3 regions of the Dongia sp. genome follow, and region 2 is predicted to be linked to each of the others. Evidence: riboswitches for the same ligand, from Rfam matches in the RefSeq annotation. Region 2 holds a riboswitch; each other region holds the start of a gene.
The links. A riboswitch is a leader RNA that binds a small molecule or an ion and turns the genes downstream of it on or off. The one in region 2 is predicted to bind cobalamin.

Region 1: it holds a riboswitch for cobalamin, as region 2 does, so the genes downstream of both, cobG (precorrin-3B synthase) here and ACH2CY_RS05850 (CbtB-domain containing protein) in region 2, are expected to answer to the same signal.
Region 3: it holds a riboswitch for cobalamin, as region 2 does, so the genes downstream of both, cobU (bifunctional adenosylcobinamide kinase/adenosylcobinamide-phosphate guanylyltransferase) here and ACH2CY_RS05850 (CbtB-domain containing protein) in region 2, are expected to answer to the same signal.

Annotation. Positions count from the first base shown of each region.
Region 1 covers NZ_JAYRKD010000009.1:58,189-68,066, forward strand. The annotation lists gene ACH2CY_RS11500 (VWA domain-containing protein) at 1-1,653, opposite strand, end outside; gene ACH2CY_RS11505 (LuxR C-terminal-related transcriptional regulator) at 1,934-3,025, shown strand; cobalamin riboswitch at 3,065-3,288, shown strand; gene cobG (precorrin-3B synthase) at 3,386-4,540, shown strand; gene ACH2CY_RS11515 (precorrin-8X methylmutase) at 4,541-5,170, shown strand; gene ACH2CY_RS11520 (precorrin-2 C(20)-methyltransferase) at 5,172-5,888, shown strand; gene cobJ (precorrin-3B C(17)-methyltransferase) at 5,885-6,631, shown strand; gene ACH2CY_RS11530 (cobalt-precorrin-6A reductase) at 6,598-7,356, opposite strand; gene cbiE (precorrin-6y C5,15-methyltransferase (decarboxylating) subunit CbiE) at 7,355-8,554, shown strand; gene cobM (precorrin-4 C(11)-methyltransferase) at 8,551-9,336, shown strand; gene cobF (precorrin-6A synthase (deacetylating)) at 9,333-9,878, shown strand, end outside.
Region 2 covers NZ_JAYRKD010000004.1:191,000-200,877, reverse strand. The annotation lists gene ACH2CY_RS05865 (hypothetical protein) at 1-302, opposite strand, end outside; gene ACH2CY_RS05860 (DUF1289 domain-containing protein) at 299-1,222, opposite strand; cobalamin riboswitch at 1,289-1,511, shown strand; gene ACH2CY_RS05855 (hypothetical protein) at 1,543-1,836, shown strand; cobalamin riboswitch at 1,903-2,120, shown strand; gene ACH2CY_RS05850 (CbtB-domain containing protein) at 2,162-2,356, shown strand; gene ACH2CY_RS05845 (CbtA family protein) at 2,369-3,118, shown strand; gene mobB (molybdopterin-guanine dinucleotide biosynthesis protein B) at 3,152-3,655, opposite strand; gene pgsA (CDP-diacylglycerol--glycerol-3-phosphate 3-phosphatidyltransferase) at 3,652-4,224, opposite strand; gene uvrC (excinuclease ABC subunit UvrC) at 4,335-6,407, opposite strand; gene folB (dihydroneopterin aldolase) at 6,854-7,210, opposite strand; gene ACH2CY_RS05820 (SDR family oxidoreductase) at 7,480-8,253, opposite strand; gene ACH2CY_RS05815 (HlyD family secretion protein) at 8,411-9,412, shown strand; gene rbbA (ribosome-associated ATPase/putative transporter RbbA) at 9,399-9,878, shown strand, end outside.
Region 3 covers NZ_JAYRKD010000016.1:90,412-100,289, reverse strand. The annotation lists gene ACH2CY_RS16810 (ATP-binding protein) at 1-1,249, opposite strand, end outside; gene ACH2CY_RS16805 (response regulator) at 1,249-1,965, opposite strand; gene ACH2CY_RS16800 (MarR family winged helix-turn-helix transcriptional regulator) at 1,976-2,467, opposite strand; gene ACH2CY_RS16795 (branched-chain amino acid aminotransferase) at 2,568-3,461, shown strand; gene ACH2CY_RS16790 (TerC family protein) at 3,609-4,373, opposite strand; gene ACH2CY_RS16785 (molybdenum cofactor biosynthesis protein MoaE) at 4,454-4,915, opposite strand; gene moaD (molybdopterin converting factor subunit 1) at 4,920-5,171, opposite strand; gene arsC (arsenate reductase (glutaredoxin)) at 5,205-5,549, shown strand; cobalamin riboswitch at 5,593-5,788, shown strand; gene cobU (bifunctional adenosylcobinamide kinase/adenosylcobinamide-phosphate guanylyltransferase) at 5,869-6,399, shown strand; gene cobW (cobalamin biosynthesis protein CobW) at 6,413-7,444, shown strand; gene cobN (cobaltochelatase subunit CobN) at 7,571-9,878, shown strand, end outside.

The DNA of each region.
Region 1 (9,878 bases), on a different contig from region 2:
GACGCCGCTCGCGCCGGCACTCGCCGCCTGGGTCTCGCCGCCGGCATCGGCCGGCGCGGCACCGCCCGGCACGGCGACCTGCTGGCCGGGCATCTGTCCGACCAGCGGGGCGGCCGCAGGCGCCATCGCGCCGTAGAGCCGCAGGTCATAGGCCGCGATATAGCCGCCCCCCCAATCGGACCTGAAGGCCACTTTCAGATACTTCGCGGTGACCGGCGCGAAGGTGAAGGCCTGGTAGGGCGCCTGCATGAACTTGATGTTCTCGGTCGTGAAGCTGCCGATCGGGCGGAAGCTGCCCGCGGGTCCTTCGTCGCCGGCCGAGAGCTCGAACTCCTTCACGTTGTAGGGGAGGGTCTCGGCGATCAGCATCTCGAAACGGTCGAAGGTCGCCGCACCGCCGTCCTTGAAGCCGAACACGCCCTCGCCGTCATAGGTAACCGCGCGATCGGGGCTGCCGTCGTTCAGCTTCGCCCATTCGTCGTTCGGCGCGGAGAGCAGGGCGCCGCCATTCTGCGGCGAAAGCAGGTCGATGCCCTGCGCAGGAGCAGGTTGCGGCGCCGGCGCGGCGCTCTCGTCTACTTTGCCATGGGCGCGTAGTTCATAGGCCGCGATATAGCCGCCGCCCCAATCGGTGTTGAACGCGATCTTGAGGAAGCGGCCGGTCACCGGCGGGAAGCTGAAGCGCTGATAGGGATCCTGCATCAGCTTGATGTTCTGCGTGGTGAAGGTGCCGACCGAGGTAAAGGCGCCGGTCGGGCTCTCGTCGCCGACGAAGACCTCGAAATCCTTCACGTTGTATCCGCTCTTTTCCGGGATCAGCAGGTCCACGCCGGTGATGGTGGCCGGTTTGCCGTCCTTGAAGCCCCAGACGCCGATCCCGGCATAGGTGACGGCGCGTTCGTCGTCCTTGCCGTCGTTCAGCTTCTGCCATTCGTCGTTGTTGGCGGCGATCAGCTGGCCGCCGTTCCTCTGCGCCAGGATGTCGTCGTCCGGCGCTTTGGGCTTGGCGGCGGCCTTGGCGACGGTGGCGAGCGCCGTGGTCAGCGCGGCGGCGTTCTTCGCGTCATAGTAAGTACCGCCGGTCTCGGTCGCGACGCATTCGATCAGCTTGCGCTGCTCCGGCTTCAAAGTAAATCCGACCACATTGACCTTGAGATCCAGTCCCGCCGCCTTGATCGCCGACGCGGCGGCGCAAGGATCGCCTTTGCATTCCTCGATCCCGTCGGTCACCAGGATGATGGCGTTCTCCTGGCCCTTGAAGGCGAGGAAGGATTTCGCCGCCATCTCCAGCGAGGCCGCGATCGGCGTCTCGCCCTTCGGCGTCAGTTCCTGGATCCGCCCGGCGATGCTGCCGGCATCCTCGGCGCCGATCGGCGCGACCAGTTCCATGTCCTTGCAGTCCTTGGCCTTGCGATGGCCATAGGCGAGCAGGCCGAGCCGCACTTCCGGCGGCATCGTGGCCAGGGTCTCGGCCAGCACGCGCTTGGCCGCGGTCATGCGGGACTCACCTTCGACCGCCTTCTTCATCGAGCCGGAGGCATCGACGATCAGCATTACGTTCCGGGTCGTGCCGTCATCTTCGGCGCGTGCGGGGAAACTGCCGAGCAAAAGCACCAGCGCCAGAACCGCCAGCGACCTGAAGCCAGTTTTCATTGTCCCGCTCACCCGTTGACGCGCCCCCGACTGCGCGGCGCGACTATAACATGGCGTGGCGCATTGTCTGGCCTCGAACCGGATAACCGCTTCGCGCCCAATCTCCGATTCCGATCCTTGTGACGATCGCAAGAAGATGAAACCGAAGCACACCTGGGTGCGATGGTTAACGCGACCAAAAGTGTCGCCGTGATCCCGCAATTAGGGCACGATGGCGGGGTCGGGGCGCGGTCCCCCCTATGGCAGGGTGCGGCCGCAGGTTGATTACCAGAGGCGCAAGATGCGCACGATGCTTTCGTTGGATGGCATCCGGGCGAGCGTCGACGACCTGGTCTCTGCGGCGATTCTCGCGGATGGCTGGGAAGAAGCGCTGGTGCATTTCGCTATGGCGGCGGGTGCACGCGACGCCGTGCTGATGCGGAATGAAGCGCGCAAGATGGTCACGGCGATCGTGACCCCGGAATGCGCGCGCGCGGTCGCGGATTTCGCCGCCGGCCGCACGCCACCGAACTCGCGCTATCAGCGGATCGGTACGCATTATGTCGGCTTCCGCATCGATCAGGACGACTATTCCGCCGAAGAGCTGGCGCGCGACCCGTTCTACCAGGAGTTCCTGCGTCCGAACGGCGTGTTCTGGCATGCCAACACGGTGCTGGCGCCCGGGCCGGACGAATATATCGAGCTGAGCCTGAAGCGCCGCGTCGAGCATGGGCCTTTCCAGCCGGCGGAGCGCGCGATGCTCGACAGCGTGCTGCCGGAGCTCCATGCCGTTGCCCGCATCGCCAAGGGCGTGCTCGACGCCGAGGCGCGTGGCATGGCCGGGATGCTCGGCCGGCGCGGCGGCGCGATCGTCGAGCTGGATTCCTGGGGGCGCGTGCTGCCCGGCCAATCGGCCGGCGAGGTCGATCCGGCCTCGCCGCTGCGCATCCTGCGCCGTCGGCTGGTGGCGGGAGATCGGGTGTCGCAGCTCGCGGTCGACCGCGCGGTGGCCAGTGCGGTCTCCCGGCCCGGACGGCTGGGGGTCGCGGCGCTGACCAATATCGAGGGCCGGCGCTACCTGCTGCAGGTCCATCCGGTGCCGGGCCGGGCGCGCGATGTCTTCGCCTCGGCCACGGCCTTGGCGCTGCTGGTCGAGCGCGACCGCGATCCGGCGGCACTGCGGCCCGATCTCACCTGGATCCGCAATGCCTATGGTCTCACCGAGCGGGAGGCGCATGTCGCGGCCTTGCTGGCCGAAGGCCTCGACATCGAGGCGATCGCCGCGCGGCTGAAGATCCAGCCCAGCACCGCCCGCAGCTATCTGAAGGACGCCCTGCAGAAGACCGGCGCCACACGCCAGGCCGAGCTCGTCGCGCTGCTCGCCCACGTTTGAGCTGCGGCGCTGCCAGCGCTTGACAAGGTGACCGGCCGAGCCTCAGTTACGGGCGCTGGTTCCTGTCCCGATCGATTGAAAGGGGCAGGTGAAAAGGGAATGCGACAGGCGCCGCTTCGGCGCCGAAGCGCAGCCGCCCCCGCGACCGTGACCGGAGAGGTCCGCCACTGCCACTGGCCGTTCGGCCGGGAAGGCGGCGGGACCGACGAGCCAAGGCTCGAAATCCGCAAGCCGGGAGACCTGCCAGCGCATGATGTCACGGGCGAACGGGGTTTTTCGCGGCCGGCTTAGGACGATGCCTTGCGCATCCCCGGCCGCCCCCTTCCGCCGAACAAGAAAGGCGTCTCGACCGGAAGGGCGATGAACGATCCGCGGATATATGGTTGGTGTCCCGGCGCGCTGCGGCCCATGCAATCCGGCGACGGCTTGGTCGTGCGGCTGCGCCCGCCGCTCGGGCGCCTGACCGGCGAGCAGGCGCGGCGGATCGCGTCCCTCGCCGCCGCGCATGGCAACGGCCAGATCGATCTCTCGTCCCGCGCCAACCTGCAGCTCCGCGGCGTCACGCCGGAGACCCATCGCCCCTTGGTCGAAGCGCTGCAGGCGCTCGACTTGGTCGATCTCTCGGTGGAAGCGGAGGCGCGGCGCAACCTCGTGGTGACGCCGTTCTGGGAAGCGGATGACGACAGCGCCGCGATCACCCGGGCTTTGACGACGCGCTTTGCGGCCGATGATGCGCCGACTCTCCCCGGCAAGTTCGGTTTCGCGGTCGATTGCGGGCCGCGCCCGCTGCTGGCCGGCACCTCCGCGGATATTCGCATCGAGCGCGGCCGCGAGGGCCTGATCTGCCGCGCCGACTCAATCACCTCCGGTTGCCCCGTCACCCGCGACACGGCCGCCGAGACCGCTTTGGCCTTTGCGCGCTGGTTCCTGGACAGCGGCGGCGTGCAGGAGCAGCGCGGCCGCATGGCCCGTCATCTCTCGGCCGGGGCCGCGCTGCCCGCGGCGTGGCGGCAAGACCCGGCGGCCGAACCGGCGCCGCGTCCCGGACCCGGGCTCTGCGCGCAGGGCGCGCTGGTGGCAATCGAGTTCGGGCGGATCGACGCGGAGACGCTCGCCGCCCTGGCCGCGATCGGGCCGCTGCGGCTGACGCCCTGGCGGATGCTGCTGATCGAAGGCGCCGCTGCGCTTCCCGATCTCCCCGGCCTGATCCGCGACGCCGGCGACCCGCGCCTCCTGCTGGAGGCTTGCACCGGTGCGCCGACCTGCCTGCAGGGCCTCGCCGAGACCCGGCCGCTGGCCCGGGCGCTGGCGCCGTTCCTGCCGGAAGGGGCGCGCCTGCATGTCTCCGGCTGCGCCAAGGGCTGCGCCTGTTCCGGCGCTGTCGACCTGACACTTGTCGCAACCGGTCCAGATCGGTTCGACCTGATCCGCTACGGTCGCCCCGGCGATCCCCCCGAACGCCGGGACCTGACACCGGACGACCTCCTGAAGCTGCCTGGAATCCTGCGAGCCTGAATGCCCTACGCCTACGAAAAAGACGGAGCGAAGATCTACGCCCAGAGCTTCGCCACCATCCGCGCCGAAGCCGACCTCGCACGCTTCTCGAAGGACGAGGAGCCCGTGGTGGTGCGGATGATCCACGCCGCCGGGCTGGTGGGGCTGGAGCGCGATGTCGCGTTCACGCCCGGCATGGCGGCGACGGCCCGGGCGGCGCTCGCCGCCGGCGCGCCGATCCTCTGCGACGCGCGGATGATCTCGGAAGGCATCACCCGCGCGCGGCTGCCTTCCGACAACGCGGTGATCTGCACCTTGCAGGACCCGCGCGTGCCGGACCTCGCACGCGACATGGGCAACACGCGCTCGGCGGCGGCGCTGGAACTCTGGCGCCCGCATCTCCAGGGCGCGCTGGTCGCGATCGGCAACGCGCCGACCGCGCTGTTTCATCTCTTGAACATGCTGGAAGACCCGGCTTGCCCGCGGCCGGCGGCGATCATCGGCTGCCCCGTCGGATTCGTCGGCGCGGCGGAGTCGAAAGCGGCGCTGATGTCCGCAAACGTCGTGCCGGCGCTGGTGGTGCAGGGGCGGCTGGGCGGCTCGGCGATCACCGTCGCCGCCGTCAACGCCCTCGCCAGCTGGAAGGAATAGAATGGGCAAGGTGATCTGCGTCGGCCTCGGCCCCGGCGATCCGGAATTGATGAGCGTGCGCGCCGACCGCCTGGTCCGCGCCGCGCGCCATGTCGCCTATTTCTGCAAGGAAGGCCGGCAGGGTCACGCGCGGCAGATCGTCGACGGCATTATTTCGCCCGACGCCGTCGAGTATTCGATGGAATATCCGGTGACCACCGAGATCCCGCTCGACGACCCTCGCTACAACGAAATGATGGCCGCCTTCTACGCCGACTGGTCGGCGAAGATCGCGACCGTGGCGCGCGACACCGACATCGTCGTGCTCTGCGAGGGTGATCCCTTCTTCTACGGTTCCTTCATGCATCTCCACGCGCGGCTGCAGGGCAAGGTCGAGATCGAGATCGTGCCGGGCATCACCGGCATGTCGGGCTGCTGGACCAGCACTGGCCAGCCGATCACCTGGGGTGACGATGTGCTGACCGTGGTGATGGCGACCTTGCCCGAGGCCGAGCTCAGCCGCCGCATCGGCGATACCGACGCGCTGGTGGTGATGAAGATCGGCCGCAACCTGCCGAAGCTGCGCCGCGCCCTGGAGAAGAGCGGCAAGCTGCAGCAGGCCTGGCTGATCGAGCGCGGCACCATGCCCGGCCAGAAGGTGCAGCGCCTGGTCGATGCCGGCGAGAGCGTGCCCTATTTCTCGATCGCCGTGGTGCACGGCCAGGGTCGCAGGCCGTGAGCGGCTGGCTCGCCGTCGCTGGGCTCGGGCCAGGCAATGACGCGCTGGTGACGCCCGAGGTGCAGGCGGCACTCGCGGCCGCGACCGACGTGGTCGGCTACACGCCCTATGTGGCCCGCGTCGCGCCGCGGCCTGGCCTGGCCCTGCATCCCTCCGACAACCGCGTTGAGCTGGAGCGCGCGACGCACGCGCTGACCATGGCCGCGGCAGGGCAGGGCGTGGTCGTCGTCTCTTCCGGCGATCCCGGAGTCTTCGCCATGGCTTCGGCTTTGTTCGAGGCGCTGGAAGCGGGGCCCGCGGAATGGCGCGATCTCGACATCCGCATACTGCCCGGCATCACCGCGATGCTGGCGGCTGCCGCGCGGCTCGGCGCCCCCCTCGGCCATGATTTCTGTGCCATCAACCTGAGCGACAACCTGAAGCCCTGGGACGTGATCGCGCATCGTTTGCGCATGGCGGCGCGCGGCGGCTTCGCGATGGCCTTCTACAACCCGCGCTCCAAGTCGCGGCCGCACCAATTCGCTGAGGCGCTCGACATCCTGCGCGCCGAATGCGGCAACGACCGGCTGATCTCCTTCGCCCGCAACGTCAGCAAGCCCGACGAGCGGCTGGAGACGGTGACGCTCGGAGAAGCGACGCCGGAGATGGCCGACATGCGCACGGTGGTGATCGTCGGCAATGCCGAGACCCGGCGTGTCGGCCGCTTCGTCTACACGCCGCGTTCGGCCGGCGGTGCCGCATGATCCAGCCAGTGCAGCACTGCGTCGATCGTGCCCGCGACTCGTCGTGGCGGAATCGCCGGCCGGTCGATCAGGATCACCGGAATGCCGAGCTTGCGGGCGGCATCGAGCTTGGCGCGCGCCCCCTCGCCGCCGGAATTTTTCGCGACGATCAGTTCGATGCGATATGTCTCGAGCAAGGCCCGGTCGCTCTCTTCGGTGAAGGGCCCGCGCGCGATCACCGCCTCGGCCTGCGGGAAGGGCAGGGGATCCGGCGCCGCATCGACCAGGCGCAGCAGATAGAAATGCTCGGGCCGTGCGGCGAAGGCCTGCAGGTTCTGCCGGCCGATGGCGAGGAAGACGCGGGTCGGAGTCTTGGGCAAGGCTTCCACCGCCGCCGCGATATCGGTAACCCGCGTCCAACGGTCCGCGGGCGCCGGCGACCAGGCCTCGCGCTCGAAAGCGCAGAGTTCGACGCCTTCAACCTGGCAGGCGGCGACCGCATGGGCGCTCATCTGCGCGGCGAAGGGATGGGTCGCGTCGATCACATGGGTGATCTTCTCGTCGCGGAGGTATTGCCGCAGCCCATCGACGCCGCCGAAGCCGCCGACCCGCATCGCCAGCGGCTGGCCGGCCAAGGCATGCGTCCGTCCGGCATAGGAGAAGATCGCGTCGGCGCCGCGCGCGGCGAGCGCGTTGGCGAGTCGGCTGGCCTCGGTCGTGCCGCCGAGCAGAAGGATGCGTGTCATGGCTAATTCTGGGCCTGATGCCTGGCTGAGTATCATCGGTCTCGGCGAAGATGGCCTGAACGGCCTGACCGCGGCAAGCCGCTCCGCACTCGACCGGGCGGAAATTGTCTTCGGCGGCCCGCGCCATCTCGAATTGGCGGGAGTCGGCGCGCGCGGCCGGCCCTGGCCCGTGCCTTTCTCGGTGGCACCAGTCTTGGAATTGCGCGGCCGCCGCGTCGCCGTGCTCGCCTCGGGCGATCCCTTCTGGCACGGTGCCGGCGGCACGCTCGCCGCGCATCTTTCGTCAGAGGAATGGCGCGCCTTTCCATCGCCCTCGACCTTCTCGCTCGCCGCGTCGCGCCTGGGCTGGCGCTTGGAGGAGGCCGTTTGCCTCGGCCTCCATGCCGCGCCCTTCGAGCAGCTCGTCCCCATCCTGTCGCCCGGCGTGAAGGCGCTCTGCCTGCTGCGCGACGGCGCCGCACCGGCGGCTTTGGCCGCATGGCTGACCGCGCGCGGCTTCGGCGCGTCGCAGCTCCATGTGCTGGAGGCGCTCGGCGGACCGCGCGAGCGGCTGCGCCAGGCAACAGCGCAAGATTTCAATCTCACCGACGTCGCCGCGCCGGTGGCCGCGGCGATCGACACCGCCGGCGCCAAGGGCCTGCCGCGCGCCGCCGGCCTGCCCGATGATCTTTTCGCCTCGGACGGCCAGATCACCAAGCGGCCGATCCGCGCGCTGACGCTCTCCGCCTTGGCACCGCGCCCCGGCGAAACTCTCTGGGATGTCGGCGCGGGCTCGGGCTCGATCTCGATCGAATGGCTGCTCGCGGCACCCGCGACCCGGGCGATCGCGCTGGAGCCGCTCGCCAAACGCTGCGCCAATATCGGCCGCAACGCCGCAGCCTTCGGCCTCGCGCATCGGATCGACATCGTCGAAGGCGGTGCACCCGATGCGCTGAAAAGTCTGCCGAAGCCCGATGCCGTCTTCCTCGGCGGCGGCGCCTCGGAAGCCGTGCTGCAGTATTTGTGGGACCAGCTCGTACCCGGCGCGCGGATCGTGGCCAATGCGGTCACCCTGGAGACCGAGGCGCTGCTGACCGACTGGCACGCGCGCGTCGGCGGCCACCTGCTGCGGGTCGAGCTGGCCGATGCCGCGCCGCTCGGTCGGATGCGTGGCTGGGAGCGGGCGCGGCCGATCATTCAATGGAGCGTCACCCGATGACCGTGCATTTCATCGGCGCCGGCCCCGGCGCCGCCGACCTCATCACCTTGCGCGGCCGCGACCTGATCGCCGCCTGCCCGGTCTGCCTCTATGCCGGATCGCTGGTGCCCGAGGCCTTGCTCGCGCATTGCCCGCCGGGCGCGCGCATCGTCAACACCGCGCCGCTCACCCTCGACGAGATCGTCGCCGAGATCAAAGCCGCGCACGAGAAGGGCCAGGATGTGGCGCGGCTGCATTCCGGCGATCTCGCGGTCTGGTCGGCGATCGGCGAGCAGCTGCGGCGCCTGCGCGCCGAGAATATTCCCTATGACATCACGCCCGGGGTGCCGGCCTTCGCCGCCGCCGCCGCCGCCCTGGAAACCGAACTCACTTTGCCGGAGATCGGACAGTCGCTGGTGCTGACCCGCACCTCCGGCCGGGCCTCGCCGATGCCGGAGAACGAGACCCTGGAGAATTTCGCCAGGACCGGCACCACCTTGGCGATCCATCTCTCGGTCCATGTGCTCGACGAGGTGGTGGAGCGGCTGGCTCCCTATTACGGCGCCGACTGCCCGGCCGCGGTGATCTGGCGCGCGAGCTGGCCGGACCAGCGGATCGTCCGCGCGACCCTCGGAACACTCGTCGCGGCTACCGAAGGCGAGCGCGGCCGCACCGCGATCATCATGGTCGGCCCGGTCCTGGGCAACGCGGATTTCCGCGAAAGCGCGCTCTATGCCGAGGGCTATGACCGCCGCTTCCGTCCGACCGGCGCCGCGCCGCGCTTCCCCAAGGGGACCGAATGAGCCTCACGCTGGTCCTGATCGGCATCGGCACCGGCAACCCGCGGCACCTCACGCAGGAGGCGGTCGCTGCGATGAACGAGGTCGACGCGCTGCTGATCCCGCGCAAGGGGCCGGACAAGGAGGACCTCGCGGAACTCCGGCGCGAGATCTGCGCCCGCAATCTGCGCGCACCCGGCCCGCGCCTGCATGAGTTCGATCTCCCGGTGCGCGACGAGAACACGCCCGACTACCGCCGCCGTGTCGACGACTGGCATGACGCGATCGCGGCGACCTGGTCGCGCGCCTTGGCCGAGGCCTTGCCCGGCGGCGGCAAGGCAGGCTTCCTGGTCTGGGGCGATCCTTCGCTCTACGACAGCACCTTGCGGATCGTGGAACGGCTGCGGCAACGCATGCCGCTGGAACTGCGGGTGATACCGGGCATCACCGCGATCCAGGCGCTGACCGCCGGCCATGGCATCACCTTGAACGAGATCGGCGCGCCTTTCGTGGTCACCACCGGCCGCCGCCTGCGCGACGCCGGCTGGCCGCCGGCCGCCGATACC
Region 2 (9,878 bases):
GGCACAGCCTGATCCTTGGCGCGCGGCAGGAACGCGATCGCGCCGTCGGCCGGCATGGCGAGCGGCACCTGGAAAGCCATCGCGCAGCTCGGGCCGCAGAGCTGGCACTTCTGCGGATGGTCGGACGGCGCCGCCGGCGCCTGGTCGCCTTGCGACCTGCCCGGCCCACAGAGATGGGCGTCGAGCTCGGCCTGCAGCGGATCGGCCGCGACCGCGAAGGCGGGGATGAGCGCGCCCAGCAGCAGTGCATAGGCCGCGAGCAGGCCGATGCCGAAACGATGCCGCCGCACCCGTCCGATCATGGGCGGCAAGCCTCGTATTCCGGCGGGTTGCGCGGATAGAAGGTGGCGCAGAGCGCATAGGCCTCCGGCAGGTCGACATCCGTCGGGGTCGCGCGCTGCAGGGCGAGGTGTCCCGGCAGGAGGTGGGTGTGCGGCCCGTCCGGCGACTTGCCGCCGGGTGGCGGGATCGGCGTCGCGACCTCGATGCGGCCGAGCGGGCTTTCGACCACGCGGGTCGGGTTCGACTCCAGCAGCAGCTTGCCGCAGCGTTGCAGCACTGCATCGAGCGGCAGACCGACGGCGGCGTTCAGCGCGGCATCGAGCGCCGGCGACGCGCTGCGCAGCAGGAAGCGCATATGGTCGCGGCCGAGGCCGAGATCGAAGAGATTCTCGCCGCGATGCGCGGGCTGGATTGCCGCCGTATCCGGGCCGCAGGCGGTCAGCAGCAAGCTCGGCGCCGACAGGATGCGCGGGCGCGGGATGACGATGAAGATCGCCCGCACCCCGCCCGCGGCATCGGGATCGCGCCATTGCAACGCGCGGAGATCGGGGCGCGGCGTGAAGCGCAGCGCCCCGCGCGCGGTGACGGCGCGCAGCTCGGGCTCGACCGAAACCTCGGCCGGCTCGCCGGCGCCGAACGTGAACTCTGCGGAGGCGCCATGGCAGCCGGCCACCCAGGTGCCGCTGCGCCGGAGCAGCGTGTCGGCGATGAGGCCGGCGACTTCGTCCGGCAACCAGGGCAAGCGCGTGACGGCGATGCCGAGTTGATCGATGCGCGGCGGCAGCGCCGCCCAGATCGCGCGCTTGCGGTCATCGCCCGCCTTCGACCATTCGGAGATCTCGGCCGACGAACGCGCACAGCCGAGGCAATAGCCGCTGACGTCGTCAACTTTGCAGATGCCGGTGCAGGGCGAGCCGATCGGGCGAACCTCGATGTTCATGGTGCGGCAGACTAGCGCCTGATCCGCCTGCGATCGAGTCGCATCTTGACCGGCAAGCTGCGTCTCTCTACCAAGAACGCCGATGGTTCCTCGCCGCAGCAATGGGGCGGGGATAATAGGGAACACGGTGCGATGCCGTGGCTGCCCCCGCAACTGTAAGCGGTTCGTCGAACATCCATGCGGCCCAGCGTTCAAGACCTGGGCCGCGGCCACTGAGAAAGCCTCTCGGGAAGGTGGATGCCGACAACAACCGCGAGCCAGGAGACCTGCCATCACCCATGCAACTCTTCTTGCCGGCGGGGCGTCCGGAGAAAGAAAACATGTTCCGGCCATCTTCCCTCGAGCGTTCCGTCGACCGCCTGGCGGCGCTCTTCACCCTGTCCACCAAGAGCAACGGCGAGCTGCGCCTCGAGGTCTTGCGCTGGGTGCTCGACCTGCCGCCGGAGATCGACCCGGCGCTGGCCGCGCAGGCCCTGATCGGCCGGCAAGCGCGCGGCCAAAGCGCGCCGCTCTGCGATTTCGCCCAAGCGATCCTCGCGGAGCTGGGGCGTTCGGACCGCGCCCGGCTCGCCGCGATCCCGCAGGCCCGGCGCCGCCATGCGGCGCTAACGTGACCGAATGAGTCGCTGTCGCGCCAAGTTCCGGCCCTCGCGCCGGATTGACGCTTTGCCGGCCGAATCCTTATAATTCCCGGCGATGGTGCCCCGACGGATGAAGTCCAGGGGCTTAAAAGGGAACACGGTGCGGACGACCCAAAAGGGGCCAATGCCGTGGCTGCCCCCGCAACTGTCAGCGGCGAGCCGAGCGTCACTTATGACCACTGGAGGAAACTTCGGGAAGGTCGGCGCAAGGCGGAGACCCGCGAGTCAGGAAACCTGCCATCGGGAGTGAGACCTGCAACCGCGCGACGGGGATGTCGCGCCAGATAGGAGACTTTCGATGACTTCCGCCACCACCCAGACCCGCATCAACACCGCCACGATCAGCACCACCCGGTCGAAGACCCTGATCGCCGCCAGCATGGCCGCCTTCCTCGGCGCCTTCATGATCTGGGGCGTCGGCATCTCGCATATCGCGGCGGCCCATAACGCGGCCCACGACACCCGCCACTCCAACGGCTTCCCCTGCCACTAAGGGGCTAGTCACATGCAGATGTTTCGGCGGCTGTTCATCGCAGCCGCGAGCGCCGGGCTATTATCCGGGCTCTTCGTCACGCTGGTGCACAACGTGACGACAGTCCCCATCATTCTTCAGGCCGAGGTGTTCGAGAGGGCCGCCGAGGAACAATCCGCCGCTGCCGATGCCGCAGCGACGGAGGAAGGGCACGACCATGACGCCGCGGGTCAATCGGCCGAGGGTCATGCGCATGACGGCGAAGCCTGGGAGCCGCAGGACGGGTTCGAGCGCACTGCCTTCACCGCCCTGGCCGATCTGCTGACCGGCATCGGCTTCGCCCTGCTGTTGCTCGCCGTCTATGCGGTCTCCGGACGGGCGATCGATTGGCGCCAGGGCGTCTATTGGGGTCTCGGCGGCTTCGTGGTCTTCATCCTGGCCCCCAGCATCGGCCTGCCCCCGGAGTTGCCCGGCAGCGCCGTCGCGGATCTCACCGCCCGGCAGATCTGGTGGGTCGCGACCGTGGCGCTGACCGCCGGCGGGCTCGGCCTGCTGTTCTATGTCCGGGAACCTAAGCCGCTCTGGGTCGTGGTCGCGTTGGCCATGATCGTGGTGCCCCATGCGATCGGCGCACCGCAGCCGGCGGAATACGCCGCCGCGGCGCCGGAAGCCCTGCAGCACCGCTTCGTCGCGGCCACGATGATCGCGCAACTGCTGTTCTGGGCCGCGCTCGGGCTGCTCAGCGGATATTGCTACAAGCGGTTCGTCGCGCCGGCCGTTTGATCGATTGTAGGCCCCGGCACGTCGTGTCGGGGCTTACGCCTTCCCGAAACCGCAATGCCGCATCACGAAATCGGCGATCGCGCCGATATCGTTGAGGTCGATGACCGGCAGCTTCGTCTCCGGCTTCGGCCCGTCGACCAGCACGGCGACGATGTTCGGGTCCTCGACGGCCAGCAGCGGCTTGCCGTTGGCCTCACGGTAGATCTCCAGCTTGTCGTGACCTTCGCGCTTGAAGCCTTCGACCAGCAGCAGATCGACGTCGCTCATATGCCGCATCAGCTCCTGAGACGTCGGCTCCGGGCTGCCGCGATGCTCATGCATCAACGCCCAGCGGTTGCCGGAAGCGACCAGCACCTCGGTGGCGCCGGCCTCGCGGTGGACATAGGAGTCCTTGCCGGGCGTATCGACGTCGAAGGCGTGGTGCGCGTGCTTCATGGTGGAGACCGTGATGCCGCGGCGAATGAGCTCGGGGATCAGCTTGGCGAGCAGGGTGGTCTTGCCGGCCCCGCTCCAGCCGGCCAGGCCCAAGACCTTCACTTCTTCGCGTCCGCGCGGTCGTCTTCGGCCATATGCTTGATGCCGACCCGGAAATAGTCGTAGCCGGTGACCAGGGTCAGCGCCGCGGCCAGCCACATCAAGCCTTCGCCGACCAGCTGGACCGGCCAGCCCGGCATGACGTCGCCGACGATCAGGAAGCCGACCGCCACCATCTGCATCGTGGTCTTCCACTTGGCCAGCATCGAGACCGGCAGGCGGACCTTCAGCTCGGCCAGGTATTCGCGCAGGCCGGAGACCAGGATCTCGCGGCAGAGGATGATCAGCGCCGGCAGGACCACCCAGCCGGAGATCTGGCCATGGGCGGTCATCGACATCAGGATCGCCGCCACCACCAGCTTGTCGGCGATCGGGTCGAGGAAGCGGCCCAAGGCCGAGACCTGGTCCATCCGCCGGGCGATATAGCCGTCGAAGAAATCGGTGATGCAGGCGACCGCATAGAGGATGAAGGCGATCCAGCGCAGCCACGGCTGGTCGAAGAACAGCAGGGCCGCGATCAGCGGGATCGCGGCAATCCGCGACAGGGTGAGGATATTGGCGATGTTGGTCATGACGTTTGGCGCACGTCTTCTTCGCTGTTCCGGGGAAAAAATAGCAGGTCGAATCCGGCCTGTCATAGTCACGAATCGGGGCTGAAATGCGGCGAATCAGCCTCCCTCACTCAGCCACCGTGGAAGTGATCGTAGATCTTCTTCGCCACCGCCTCGGAAACCCCCGGCACCGCCGAGAGATCCGACAGCCCGGCCTGGGACACCGCCCGGGCCGAGCCGAAATGCAGCAGCAGCGCCTTCTTCCGCTTGGCGCCGATCCCCGGCACGTCGTCCAGGATTGAATGCCGGATCTCCTTGGAGCGCTTGGCCCGGTGCGCGCCGATCACGAAACGGTGCGCCTCGTCGCGCAGCCGCTGCAGGAAGTAGAGCACCGGGCTCTTGGGGTCGAGGCTGAACGGCTCGCGGCCCGGCATGAAGAAGCGCTCGCGTCCGGCATTGCGGTCCGGCCCCTTGGCGATCGAGGCCACGCAGACATCGGCGATGCCGAGATCGGCCATGACCTGCATCACGGTGTTGAGCTGGCCCTGGCCGCCGTCGATCAGCACCAGGTCCGGCCAGAGGCCCTTGTCGCGATCCGGATCCTCCTTCAGCGCGCGGTTGAAGCGGCGGGTCAGCACCTGCCGCATCATCGCGTAGTCATCGCCGGCGGTAACCGGGGGCCGAGCCGGATCGATGGTCGCAATCGCCTGCTCCAGCGAGGCATTGGGCTCGACCTCGAAGCGCGGCATCGGCGCTTCCGCAAGCCCTTCGGGACTCTGGGGGCCATCGGGCATCTCCGGCGTCTCCTCCTCCGCTTCCTCCTCCTTCCGCGTCACGTCGCGGATCGAGTATTTGCGGTACTGGTTCTTCATGAAGCCTTCCGGCCCGGCCACGATCATCGCGCCATAGGGATTGGTGCCGGAGATATGGCTGTTGTCGTAGACCTCGATCCGCTTCGGCGGCTGCTCCATCTTGAACAACTCGGCCAGCGCCGCCAGCAGCCGGGTCTGCGAGGCCGACTCCGCCATCCGCCGGGTCAGCGCGTCCTTCGCGTTCAGCAGCGCGTGATCCAAGGCCTTGCGCTTGTCGCCGCGCTGCGGCGCCAGGATCTCGACCTTGCGATTGGCGCGCAGAGACAGCGCCTCGGTCAGCAGCGCGGCTTCCGCCGGCATCTCGTTGACCAGGATCAGCTTCGGCGGCGTCTTGTTCTCATAGAACTGGCCCATGAAGGCCGCCAGGATGTCCTTCACCTCGGCCTGACGGTCATGGGCCGGGAAATAGGCGCGGCTGCCGTAGTTGCTGTTGTTGCGGAAGAAGAACACCTGCACGCAGCTATGGCCGGACTCTTCCTGGTGCGCGGCGATGATGTCGGCTTCTTCCACATTCTCCAGGTTGATGTCCTGGCGGCTCTGGATCGCGGCCAGGGCCTGGATGCGGTCGCGGAGCCGCGCCGCCTTCTCGAACTCCAGCGCATCGGAGGCCTGCTGCATCTCGGCGGACATCCGCAGCTTCACCGCATCGCTCTTGCCGGTGAGGAATGAATGCGCCTCCTGCACCAGCCCATGGTAATCGGCCTCGGTGATGCGTCCGACGCAAGGGGCCGAGCAGCGCTTGATTTGGAACTGCAGGCAGGGCCGGGTGCGCGCGGCGAAGATCGAATCCGAGCAGGGCCGCAGCAGGAAGGCGCGCTGCAACGCGACGATGGTGCGATTGACCGCGCCGGCGGAAGCGAAGGGCCCGAAATATTCGCCCGGCCGGTTGCGTGCGCCACGATGCTTCGCAAGTTGTGGCGCCGGATGATCGCCGGTGATCAAGATATAGGGGAAGCTCTTGTCGTCGCGCAGCAGCACGTTGTAGCGCGGCATGTAGCGCTTGATCAGATTCGCTTCCAGCAGCAGCGCTTCCACCTCGGTGTGGGTGGTGACGAATTCCATCGACGCCGTTTCGGAGATCATCCGCTGGATGCGATTGCCCTGACGGTAGGGCTGCGTGTAGGCGGTGACGCGTTTCTTCAGGTCGCGCGCCTTGCCGACATAGAGAACGTCGCCTTTCGCATTCATCATGCGATAGACGCCGGGGCTGTTCGGCAGGGTTTTGACCTTCTCGCGGATCACGCCGGCGCCCTGCGCCAGCCGGCCGCGCTCGGCGCGCGGCGCTTCCGTTGAATCTTCAGGCGTTTCCGTGTCGGTCCAATCGTCGCTCATGCTGTTCGGGATATAAGCTGTTCCAGAGCATTATTCTGGCGGCAGCAAAGCCGCGCGTCGTTTTCCGGACTTTTACGCCGCGACTCTGGTCTTAACCAGGACGGATATCCCCTGTTTCTGTGGATAAGTCTGTCGGTAATCTCCGGCCGGTTTGACGGCGATCAGAGCTTCCGGCAGCCTCCCGGAAATGCATAGAAAACGGGCAGAAATGCCAAGATATTGATCTATATGATCTTATTCAGCCCGCCCTGAAATATCGTGGTCATAAAGCGGACTCCACTCTTGACTCCCGGGGGCGTTTGAGACTCCCGCCGCCATGTGAACAACTTGGCTCAGGATTCTCCGATTAGGGGCCTGATACGATTAATTTTTCGCTGTCACGGCACTGTCGCGGTTTGGGCTCTTGCGCGTCGCAAAAACGGGGACCGCAGCGCATCAAGGCCGTGTCACCGGGAGTTGCGGACCCTTTCGATCTCCACGCCGACGCTGTCGGCCTCGGGGAAGACGTCGAGCTTCTCGATCCGCACTTTTGCAGATTGCACACGCCGGTCGACGAGGCAGGCTTGCGCGATCCTGTCGGCCAAGGTTTCAACCAGGTTGATATGGCCCTCGTCGACGATGGCGCGCACCTGCTCGACGAGATCGGCGTAGTTCACGACGTTGTTGAGCTCGTCCTTGATCGCCGGGTGTTCGGTGGCAACCAGCTCGAGATTGATGCGCACGCGCTGGGTGCCCAGCTTCTCGTGCTGATAAACGCCGATCCGTGCCGGCAACACCAGGTCGCGGACCAGGACCTTCATCATGCGGGATGCCGCAGTTGAGGGATGCGCGGCGATTTTTTCAGCCTGACTCATGCGGTTAGAACCCTCCACAGCTGAAGATGTTGCCGCACTCTGGGGCCGGCTCGACAATCGAGCATATGAAGAAGCCGCGCTCTGGGGCTTCTATGCAGGGGCTGCCCGCCCCCTGCACACCATCATTATAGTGTTTTGCCGCGCCCGAGTCCCGCCCACTGTCGGCCGCGGTTATCCTCAAAGCGACCGGCTTCTTTCTCACACCGGCGCAGCGATCATTACTCGCGCGGCATGAAGCCTTTCGTGGATTGCTGCCAGGCCAGGTGCTCGCCGCCGTCCAGCGCGATCATCTGCCCGGTCATGGCCGGCGCGGAGAGGATGAACCGCACACCGGCTGCGATTTCTTCCGGAGTCGCACCATGGCCGAGCGGAACGGCCGCGGTCTGCGCATTGAACTGATCAGCGGTCTGCCGCTCGCTGGCCATAGTCGGGCCTGGTCCGATCCCGTTGACGCGGATGCGCGGCGCCAGGGCCAGCGCCAGAGTCCGGGTCAATGTCCAGAGTCCCATCTTGGCGACCGTGTAGGACAGGAAATAAGGCGTCAGTTTGAAGACCCGCTGGTCCAGCATGTTGACGATGTTGCCTTCGGCGCCTTCGGGAAGCTGCTTCGCGAAGGCCTGGCTGAGCACCAGCGGCGCGCGCAGGCCGGTCTCGATATGACGGTCCCAGCTGTCCCGCGTCACCGTATCGATCTTGTCCATCTCGAAGACGGACGCGTTGTTCACCAGGCAGGTCAGCGGCCCGAGCTTCTCGCGTGCGCGCGGAATCAGCGTCTCGACCTCGGATTCCTTGCCGAGATCGGCCTGCAGGACCACCGTGCGGCAACCGAGCGCACGAATATCTTTCGCGGTCGCCTCGGCCTCGGCGAGCGAGTGGTGGCAATGCACGGCGACATCCCAGCCGTCGGCGGCGAGGCCGAGGGCAATGGCGCGACCGAGACGCTTCGCCGCCCCGGTGACCAGGGCTGTCTTGATGGGGGCTGATTCCGGCATGGCCGGAGCATGGCGGGCGAAGCCGGCAGAGGCAAGCGGCAAGGCGTGTTGAAATCGCTGGCCTTTCGGAGGAAGCCCGGCGAACCTGCTTGACGCAAGTCAAAGCCTCCGACAGCGGATTCGGATCACATCGACCGCACAACCGAGCGAGTTCAGCATGCGTCTGGTCCCCTTCGTCATCCTGGCGGTGATTGCCGCCGTGGCCGCCGCCTTCTTCATCCGCTGGCAGGCCGACCAGGCCGACGCGATTCCCGCGGGCCTGGCCCGCGCCAACGGCCGGATCGAGGCGGAGCGCGTCGCCGTCGCCACAAAATTCGCCGGCCGCGTCGCCGAGATCCTGGTCAAGGAAGGCGACTTCGTCGAGCGCGGCGCGGTGATCGCGCGCATGGACACCGCCGAACTGGTGGCGGAGATCGCCGCCGCCAAGGCCAAGGTCCAGCAGGCGGTGCAAGGCATCGGCCAGGCCAAGGCCCAGCTGCTGATGCGCCAGGCGGAATTGAAGCTCGCCAATGTCGAGCTGCAGCGCGCCCAGACCCTGAGCAAGCGCGACTACGTCTCGGCTTCGACGGTCGATCAGCGCCAGGCACAGCGCGACGTCGCCGCCGCGACCGTGACCGCGGCCCAGGCCGCGATCGGCGATGCCGAGGCGGCCCGGGATGCCGCCGAAGCCTCGGTCGCGCAGCTGCAAGCGGTGCTCAACGACATGACCTTGCTGGCGCCGGTCTCGGGCCGCATCGAATACAAGCTGGTGCAGGCGGGCGAAGTGCTCTCGGCCGGCGCCTCGGTGGTGTCGCTGCTCGACCTCACCGACGTCTACATGACGATCTTTCTGCCGACACTCGATGCCGGGCGTGTCGGGCTCGGCAGCGAAGGGCGGATCGTGCTCGATGCGGCGCCGGACTACGTCGTGCCGGCCGGCGTCTCCTTCGTCGCCGCCGAGGCGCAGTTCACGCCGAAATTCGTCGAGACCGAGAACGAGCGCGACAAGCTGATGTATCGGATCAAGCTTCGGATCGACCCCAAGCTGCTGGAGACCTACCGCGACTATGTGAAGGCGGGTCTCACCGGCGACGCCTATGTGAAGGTGCAGGCCGATGCGGCCTGGCCGGACACCCTCGCGCCGAAGCTGCCGCCGGCACCCGGCAATGCCGCTCAATAACGCCGAGCCCGGCCCGGCGGCGCTGCGGATCGACGGTCTCTCGCATCGCTACGGCAAGACCGTCGCCCTCGATGCGATCGCGCTCGAGATTCCGCAAGGCGCGTCGGTCGCGCTGGTCGGACCCGACGGCGTCGGCAAGTCGACCCTGCTCGGCGTGATCGCCGGGGCTAAGCGAATCCAGGCCGGCCGGGTCGAGGTGCTCGGCGGTGACATGCGCGACCGCCGGCATCGTCGCAAAGTCGGTCCGCGCATCGCCTACATGCCCCAGGGCCTCGGCCGCAATCTCTACCCGACGCTGTCGGTGGTCGAGAACATCGACTTCTTCGCGCATCTGTTCGGGATGGATCCCGCGGCATTGGCCGAGCGCCGCGCCCGACTGCTGGCGGCGACCGGCCTGGCGCCGTTTCCCGACCGCCCGGCCGGCAAGCTCTCGGGCGGGATGAAGCAGAAGCTCGGCCTCTGCTGC
Region 3 (9,878 bases), on a different contig from region 2:
CTATGGCGAGCCCCAGGCCGGTCCCGCCGGTCTCCGGGTTGCGCGAGGAGTCCAGGCGGAAGAACGGGCGGAACACGTCTTCGCGCTGGGCCTTGGGAATGCCCGGGCCGTTGTCATCGACGATGACATCTACGCCGTGGCCGCGGCTGCGCATCGAGACCTCGATCCGGTCGGCATAGCGGCGGGCATTGCCGATCACATTGGCCAGCGCGCGCCGCAGCGCGTCGCGGCGCAGCGGCAGCATGATCTTCTGGGTCGGTGTCGCGAGCGTGATGGCGGCGCCCTCGCGCCGGGCATCGTTGACCGCGTCGGTCACCAGCTCGACCAGATCGGCGTCGACCGCGCGTTCGGTGCCTTCGCCCCGGGCGAAGGCGAGATAGCCGCCGATCATGCGCTCCATCTCGTCGACGTCCTTCTTGAGGTCTGCGACTTCGGGATTGCCGCCCATCAGGGCCAGCTGCAGCTTCATCCGGGTCAACGGCGTGCGCAGATCGTGGCTGACGCCGGCCAGCATCTCGGTGCGCTGCGAGATCTGACGGCGGATGCGGTCGCGCATCAGGTTGAAGGCATGGCCGGCGAGCTCGACCTCGTTGGCGCCGCTGGGGTGGAAGTCGCGGATCTCGCGGCCGCGGCCGAAATCGTCGGCGACCTGGGCCAGCCGCTTGATCGGCCGCACCTGGTTGCGCATGAAGATGGTGGCGAAGGCGAGCAGCGCCAGCGACGTCCCGACCATCCAGAGGAAGAAGAGATAGGTGGTCGAGCTGAACAGGCGGCGGCGGCGCACCTGCGCTTGCATCACGCCTTCGGCCAGCTGCACGTGAATCTCGATGTAATTGCGCTGCGAGCGGCTGTCGATCAGGAACGGCCGCTTCAGCGCATCCTCCAGCGCCTTGGAGAGCGAGCGATCGACCAGGTTCTGCCGCGTGATGGTGGGGTCGTTGGGCAGGATCTTGCCCGGCTTGAACACCAGCTTCACGTCCATCATGTCCTTGGCGATGGCGAAGACCTGCTGCGCCTGCCTTGGATCGATCGGATGTGGCAGCTGGCGGATCACATAGGCGATGTCGCCGGCCACGCTCTGAGCGAGCCGCCTTGTCACCGTGTCCCAATGGCTGGTGTAGAAGACCCAGGCCGATATCGCCTGCAGCAGGATCACCGGGGTCACGATGATGATGATCGAGCGGCCGAGCAGGGTCCGCGGCATCAGCCGCTCCACCGCCGCCAAGAACTCGCGCGCCTGGGCCAACATCAGTCGGGCTGCAGCAGATAGCCGCGGCCGCGCACCGTCTGCAGGTAGCGCGGGAAGCGCGGATCGGCCTCGATCTTGCGCCTGAGACGCGTCACCTGGACATCGACCTGGCGGCTGCCCGCGGCTTCCGGCGCGGCCGCTTCTTCAGTCTCGGAAGCGGAGGAGGAGGTAAGCTCGTCGCGGCTGACCACCTCGCCGGCGCGGTTGCAAAGCTCGGCCAGCAGCTCGGTCTCCGCTTCCGTCAGATAGACCGGTTCCTCGCCGCGGAACAGGCGCCGGCGGTCGAGCTCGAACAGGAACTCGCCGAATTTGATCACCCGCCGCTGCGGCGCCGCGCGCGGCGCGGTGCGGGCGCGCTTCAGGATCGACTGGATCCGCAACACCAGCTCCTTCGGCTCGAAGGGCTTGGTGAGATAGTCGTCGGCGCCGGTCTCGAAGCCGGCAATGCGGTCCTCGGTCTCACTGCGGGCGGTCAGCAGCAGGATCGGCACGTCGCTTTCGGCCCGCAGGCTGACCGTGAGCTCGAGCCCGTTCTCGCCCGGCATCATGATGTCCAGCACCAGCAGGTCGAAGGCGAGGCTCTTCATCTTGTCGCGGGCATCGGCGGCGTCGTTCGCCGTCACCACGTTGAAGCCCTGCTCGGAGAGGAATCGCGCGGTGAGATCGCGAATCCGGCGGTCGTCATCGACGACGAGGATATGGGGCTGGTCGCTCATGCCCGCTATCCTACCGCCGGGTTTGCGGATTGAACCGTTCGCGATCGGATTCGTTGATCAGGCCGAGCAGCACCTTGCGGAAGCCTTCGACCGCTTCGGCGCCGGCGCTGCGATAGGCCCTGGCGACCAGCGCCCGCTGCTCCTCGGTCAACTTCCTTTCGAGCTCGGCGCCGCGGTCGGTCAGGCTCAAGAGTCGCTGCCGCCGATCGGTCGAGCCGGGGCGCTGGGTGATGAAACCCTGGCGCACCAACTGGCTCAACACGCGGGAGAGGCTCTGCTTGGTGATCTTCAGGATGTCGAGCAGTTCCGAAACCGTCATGCCTGGGTTGCGCCCGACGAAATAGATCACGCGGTGATGCGCCCGGCCGAAGCCGTATTGCAGCAGGGTCTCGTCCGCTTTCGCCGTGAAGTCCCGGTAGGCGAAGAACAAAAGCTCGATCCCCTGGCGCAGGTCGTCGTCCCGGAGGAACAGCAGATTGAGCGGCGATTTCACTTCAGCCATTTTATGTCAGCACTGTTGACTTATTTTTCCGAAGCTTCTAAATTCAGCCCAGATACGATGCTTTTATAACCTGAGAAGCCTGACCGGAGGAAACCTTACCATGAGCCTGGTCCCCTATGACGATCGCGACGGCGAGATCTGGTACGACGGCAAGTTCGTGCCCTGGCGCGAGGCGAAGGTCCATGTCCTGACCCACGGATTGCACTATGCCTCCTGCGTGTTCGAAGGCGAACGCGCCTATGGCGGCAAGGTCTTCAAGTCACGCGAGCATTCGGAGCGCCTGCACAAGTCGGCCGAGATCCTGGGCTTCAAGATTCCCTATGCGGTGCAGGAGCTGGTCGCGGCGAAGGAAGAACTGATCCGTCGCGCCGGCCTGGTCGATTGCTACGTCCGGCCGCTGGCCTGGCGCGGCAGCGAGATGATGGGCGTCGCCGCGCAGCAGAACACGATTCATTGCGCGATTGCGATGTGGCAATGGCCGGCCTATTTCTCGCCGGAGCTGCTGGAGAAGGGCATCCGCGTGAAGTGGGCGAAGTATCAGCGCCCGGCGCCGAACACCGCGCCGACCGCCTCGAAAGCTGCGGGCTTGTACATGATCTGCACGATCTCGAAGCATGAGGCCGAAGCGGAAGGCTATCAGGACGCGATGATGATCGACTATCGCGGCCAGCTTGCCGAAGCCACCGGCGCCAACGTCTTCCTGGTGCAGAACGGCGAAGTTCACACGCCGACGCCGGACTGCTTCCTGAACGGCATCACCCGGCAGACCGTCATGGATCTCGCCCGCCGCCGCCAGCTCAAAGTGGTCGAGCGCGCGATCATGCCGGACGAGCTCGCGAAGACCGACGAGGTCTTCCTGGTCGGCACCGCGGCGGAAGTGACACCCGTGGGCCAGGTCGGCGACTACAAGTTCAAGGTCGGCCCGGTGACGCGGCAGCTGCGCGAGGACTACCTGAAGGAAGTCCGCGCGCACGAGAACAGCGCGGCGGCGTAGCAACGCGGGCGAAGTCGCGTACCCCCACCCCGGCCCTCCCCCGATTCGGGGGAGGGAGAAGATCACAGTCTCGCTGCAATCCCCTCCCCCGAATCGGGGGAGGGTTAGGGTGGGGGTGCGAATATCCGCTTATGCAGCGGACTCGGGCTATGCCGCGGCCTTCTTCTTTGCCGCCTCTTTGCGCGCGCGGGCCCAGAGGTTGAGGCCCTCGACGCCCGCCGAGAAGGCGATGGCGAAGTAGAGGTAGCCCTTCGGGATTTGGAAGTGCAGGCCTTCGCCCAGCAGCGCCACGCCGATCAGCAGCAGGAAGGCGAGGCAGAGCATCTTCACCGAAGGATGCTTGTCCACGAAATCGCCGACCGCATTCGCCGCCGCGATCATCACGATCATCGCCGTCACGACCGCGGCAACCATCACCTCCAGATGATCCGACATGCCGACCGCGGTGATGACGCTGTCCAGCGAGAAGACGATGTCGAGAATCGCGATCTGCACCACGGCGGAAGCGAGGGTCAGATAGGTCTTCTTCGTCCCTTCTTCCTCGTGCGCGACATCGATGTTGTGATGGATCTCGGTGGTCGACTTGGCCAGTAGGAACAGTCCGCCGCCCAGCAGGATGATGTCGCGCCAGGAGAGGTCGTAGGCGTGCTCCGGCCCGAACCAGTCGACGGTCAATATCGGCTCCTTCAGTCCGGCCACCCAGGAAATCGAGGCCAGAAGCGCGAGCCGCGTCAGCAGGGCCAAGGCCAGCCCGAGGCGCCGGGCGAGCCGCTGCTTATCCGGCGAAACGCGGCCGGCGACGATCTGCACGAACAGCAGATTGTCGATGCCGAGGACGATCTCAAGCGCCGCCAGCGTGACGAAACTGAGGATGACGGCAGGATCCGTCAAAAGGAGCATGTAGTCGGACATGGGAAGCGGTCGCCCCGGTCGGCCGTTTCAGGAAATGGAGAATTGGCGGTTTGTCAGGAAGATTTCAAGCTGGGAGCCGGCTACTTCCTTAGCCAGGCCGCCTTGCGGGCGTCGTCGCTGGTCTTGGCCTCGACCCAGCGGGCGCCTTCGGGGCCGTCTTCCAGCTTCCAGAACGGCGCCTCGGTCTTCAGCCAGTCGATCAGGAAGGCGCAGGATTCCAGCGCCGCTTCGCGGTGGCTGGAGGCGGTCGCGACCAGCACGATCCGGTCGCCCGGCTCCAGCCGGCCGTAGCGGTGGATGATCAGCGTTGCTGACAAGGGCCAGCGACGCTGCGCCTCGGCCTCGATCTCGGCGAGACGCTTCTCGGTCATGCCGGGGTAATGCTCCAAGGTCATCGAGGACGCGGCACCCGAGCCTTCGGGCGCGATGTCTCGCACCAGGCCGATGAAGCTCGCGACGCCGCCGACCTGGTGATTCCCGGCGGCGAGCTTCTCGAGCTCGGCGCCGATGTCGAAATCCTGCGTCTGGACCCGGACGGTCACGACTTCAGCCGCCGGTCACCGGCGGGAACAGCGCGACCTCGTCGCCGGCCTTCACCGGATGCGTCAGGCCGACATAGTCCTGGTTGACCGCGACCTTCACCGCCTTGCGCTCCTTGAGCGCGGTCGCGTAATTGGGGCCGAGGCTTTCCAGCCAGTCGAGCAGCTGCCCGACCTCTTTCACGTGGGCGGGAACGTCGAGGGTTTCTTCGGCCTTGCCGATCTTCTGGCGGAGCCAGGCGAAATAAAGCAGCTTCATGATCTCTACTTAATAAGGGCGCGAGGAAGGTCCATGGCCGTCACCATCTACCATAACCCGAATTGCAGCACTTCCAAGAAGGTGCTGGGCTGGCTGAAGGAAAAGGGCCACGAACCCAAGGTGGTCGAATACCTGAAGACCCCCCTGGACGAGGCGGGAATCAAATCCCTGCTGAAGAAGCTGAAAGTCGGGCCGCGCGACATCCTGCGCAAGAAAGGCGAGGCCTTCGAGGCGTTGAAGCTGACCGACAAGACCAGCGACGAAGCCCTGATCAAGGCCATGGCCAAAACCCCGGTCCTGATCGAGCGCCCGATCGTGGTCGGGCCCAAGGGCGCGGTCGTCGCCCGGCCGCCGGAGCGGGTCTGGGAGACGGTTTGAGCCCGTTAACCTTCTCGGCGGATTTTGCTGCACCGCCCCGGGCTTCCTGCTAGTTTCCGGCCGTTCGCAGGGAGGGAAGCCGGTCCGATGCCGGCGCTGCCCCCGCAACTGTAGGACCAGGCCCGGGCGTAGTGCGTCCGGGCAACGGACCCGATGGAAACCACTGGCCGTATACTGGGCCGGGAAGGCGCGGGATCCGGCGGTCGAGCCAGGAGACCTCGGCGAACGCTCTTTATAACGGTCGGCGCCTCGGCGGGAGGAGCGCAACACCTTGTCGAAGTCTCCATCTTCTGCCCCTGCACCCAAGCTGTCCCTGGGCATGTCCGGCGTGATCACGCCCTTGCCGCCGGTAAGCCTGGTCCTGGGCGGCGCGCGCTCAGGGAAAAGCCGCTATGCCGAAGCCCTGGTCGATCGCCATCCCGGCCGCCGCACCTATCTCGCCACCGCCGAGGTGCTTGACGACGAGATGGCGGCGCGGGTGAAGACTCATCGCGAGCGCCGCGATTCGGATTGGAGGACCGTCGAGGAACCCCTCGATCTCGCCGGCGCCTTGAAGGCCGAAACGGAACAGGGAGCGGCGGTCCTGGTGGATTGCCTGACGCTCTGGCTCGGCAATCTCCTGGGGCAGGCGCGGGACGTCGAGGCCGAGATCGCCGGCCTGGTCGCCGCGCTCGGGCAGTTCGGCGGGCCGGTGGTTTTCGTCTCGAACGAGGTCGGCCAGGGGATCGTCCCGGACAATGCGCTGGCCCGGCGGTTCCGCGACCTCGCCGGCATCCTGCATCAACGCCTGGCGGAGAAGGCGGATCACGTGGTGTTCGTGACCGCCGGACTTCCGATGAAATTGAAGTGAGAAGAGAAGTTCTATGACGACGAAGATCCCCGCAACCATCGTGACCGGCTTCCTCGGCGCCGGAAAGACGAGTCTCATCCAGAATCTGCTGCGCAACGCGCGCGGGCGCCGCATCGCGCTGATCATCAACGAGTTCGGCGAGCTCGGGGTCGATGGCGAGATTGTGAAAGGCTGCGGCATCGAGGATTGCCCGGAAGAGAATATCGTCGAGCTGGCCAACGGCTGCATCTGCTGCACCGTCGCCGACGACTTCCTGCCGACCATCACCGCCTTGCTCGACCGGCCGCAGCCGCCGGAGCATATCGTGATCGAGACCTCCGGCCTCGCTTTGCCGAAGCCGCTGATCCGCGCCTTCAACTGGCCGGAAGTCCGGACGCGGGTGACGGTCGACGGCGTGATCGCGGTGGTGGACGGCCCGGCCGCGGCGGCCGGCCGCTTTGCCGACAATCCGGAAGCGGTCGCGGCACAGCGCGCGGCCGACGAGTCCTTCGATCATGAGAGCCCGCTGGCGGAACTGTTCGAGGACCAGATCAACAGCGCCGATCTCATCATCCTCAACAAGAACGACCAGATGTCGCCGGACGACCGCACCGCCGCCAAGGACGTGATCGACCGCGAGATGAAGCGCAAGGCCAAGCTGGTCCTCTCCAGCTTCGGCGCGATCGATCCCGAGGTGCTGCTGGGTCTCGGTGCCGCGGCGGAAGACGACCTCGACACCCGCTTCTCGCATCACGAGCTCGAAGGCGAGGACCATGATCATGACGAGTTCGAGAGCTTCCAGATCGACATGCCGGTGCTCAAAGCCCCGGAGGAATTGCTGGCGCGCCTGAAGCCGGCGATCGCGACCCATGACATTCTGCGCGTCAAAGGTTTCCTCGACGTGGCCGGCCGCGACATGCGCCTGGTGCTGCAGGGCGTCGGCGGCCGCATCCAGCATTACTACGACCGCGCCTGGGGTTCCGACGAGGCACGCAAGGGCCGGCTCGTGGTCATCGGCCTCAAAGGCCTCGACCGCGCGGCGATCGAAGCGGCGGTCAAGGGCTGAAACTTTGCACTGCGCCGGCCTTTCGCACCCCCACCCTAGCCCTCCCCCCATTCGGGGGAGCGGACTAGAGCGAGTCCTTTCTTCTCCCTCCCCCGAATCGGGGGAGGGCCGAGGTGGGGGTGCGTAATGCATCTTCTCGCCGCGAAGCCCGGTGAAATCAGCGACGGAACAAATGCGATCGACCTCGGCCAGACGCCGGGCGAGATCGTCATCCTGTCCGCCGCGGATACCGAGCTCGCCTGTCTCGCCGCGGCCCATGCCGCGCTGCCGGAGCCGAAGCCGAGTCTCCGGCTCGCCAATCTGCTCATGCTCCAGCACCACCTCTCGGTCGACGCCTATGTCGAGGACATCATCGCGCAGGCGAAGCTCGTCGTTGTGCGGCTGATCGGCGGGCGGCGCTACTGGCCCTATGGGCTGGAGGAGATCTCCGCGACCTGCCGCGCCAACAATATTCCGCTGGCGGTACTGCCGGGCGACGACCAGCCGGATCCCGAGCTTGCCGATTTCACCACGCTGCCGCCCGAAAACGCGCATCGGCTCTGGCGCTATTGCACCGAGGGCGGAATCGAGAACGCGCAGCAGGCCTTGCTGCATGCCGCGAGCCTGATCGGCGGCGATGCCGAATGGCTGGAGCCGCGGCCGCTGCTGAAGGCCGGGCTCTATTGGCGGGGTGAAACCGTCACCAATCTCGCCGATCTCAGGTGGCATTGGCGCACCGGCCGGCCGGCTGCGGCGATCGTCTTCTACCGCGCGCTGATGCAGGCCGGCACCTTGAAGCCGATCGACGCGCTGATCGCGGAACTGGACCGGCGTGACATCAACGTCCTGCCGGTCTTCGTCAACAGCCTGAAGGACGCCGTCGCGGCGGATCTCCTCGCCGCGCTGTTCGCGGAAGCCAAGCCCGACCTGGTGCTGAACGCGACCGGCTTCGCGGTCTCGCAGCCGGGCGGGGATTTTGCGACGCCTTTCGACGTCGCCGACTGCCCGGTGCTGCAGGTCGTGCTCTCCAGCGGCAGCGCCGCGGATTGGGAGCAGAACACCCGCGGTCTCTCGCCGCGCGACCTCGCCATGCAGGCGGCCTTGCCGGAGCTCGACGGCCGCATCCTGACGCGCGCGATCTCGTTCAAGGCGGCGGCGCGCTACGACGCCGCGACCCAGTGCAACATCGTGGCGCCGGAGCCGGTTCCGGATCGCATCGCTTTCGTCGTCGATCTCGCCGAACGCTGGATCCGCTTGCGCAAGAAAGCGGCGGGCGAGCGCACCATCGCCGTGGTGCTGGCCAATTACCCGAACCGCGACGGCCGGATCGGCAACGGCGTCGGCCTCGACACGCCGGCCGGCACCGTCAACCTGCTGCGCGCGATGCGCAGCGCCGGCTATGCGATTGCCGATATCCCGGCCGACGGCGACGCCCTGATCAACCGCCTGCTCGACCGGCAGGCGGCATCGGCCCGGCTCTCGGTCGCCGACTACCGGGAATTCTTCGCGACCCTGCCCGCGGTGATCCGCCATGCGGTGATCGCGCGCTGGGGCCAACCGGAGAGCGATCCGCATTGCGTCGATGGCCATTTCGCGCTGCCGCTACAGGGCTTCGGCGCGACCTTGATCGGGATCCAGCCGGCCCGCGGCTATGGGATCGATCCGGTCTCCAGCTATCACGATCCCGATCTCGTGCCGCCGCATGCCTATTTCGCCTTCTACGCCTATTTGCGGGACGTGGCGGAGGTCGATGCCATCGTCAACATGGGCAAGCACGGCAATCTGGAATGGCTGCCGGGCAAATCGCTGGCGCTTTCCGCCGCCTGCTATCCGGAAGCGGTGATGGGTCCGGTGCCGCTGATCTATCCCTTCATCGTGAATGATCCCGGCGAGGGCACCCAAGCCAAGCGCCGCAGCAGCGCCGTCATCATCGACCACCTGACGCCGCCGCTGACCCGCGCGGAGAGCTACGGCCCGCTGAGCGAACTCGAGACCCTGGTCGACGAATATTACGAAGCGAGCCAGGTCGATCCTCGGCGCTGCGCGGTGCTGAAGGGCACGATCGTCGATCTCGCGCAGGCGAGCGGCCTCGCCGCGGATTGCGGCATCGCCCGCGAGGACGATACCGAGGCGGCGCTGATCAAGCTCGACAACCATCTCTGCGAATTGAAAGAGCTGCAGATCCGCGACGGGCTGCACATCTTCGGTGAGTCGCCGAAGGATACGCAGCTCGCCGACCTGCTGGTGGCGCTCACCCGGCTGCCGCGCAGGACCGGCGTCAACGGCGACGCCTCGCTGCTGCGGGCACTGGCCGCCGATCTCGGCCTCGACTTCGACCCGCTCGATGCGAAGCTGGGCGATCGCTGGACCGGCCCGCGCCCCGCCATCGTGGCCGCGGCGTCGGACACGCCCTGGCGCACGATCGGCGATGCGGTCGAGCGGCTAGAGCTGCTGG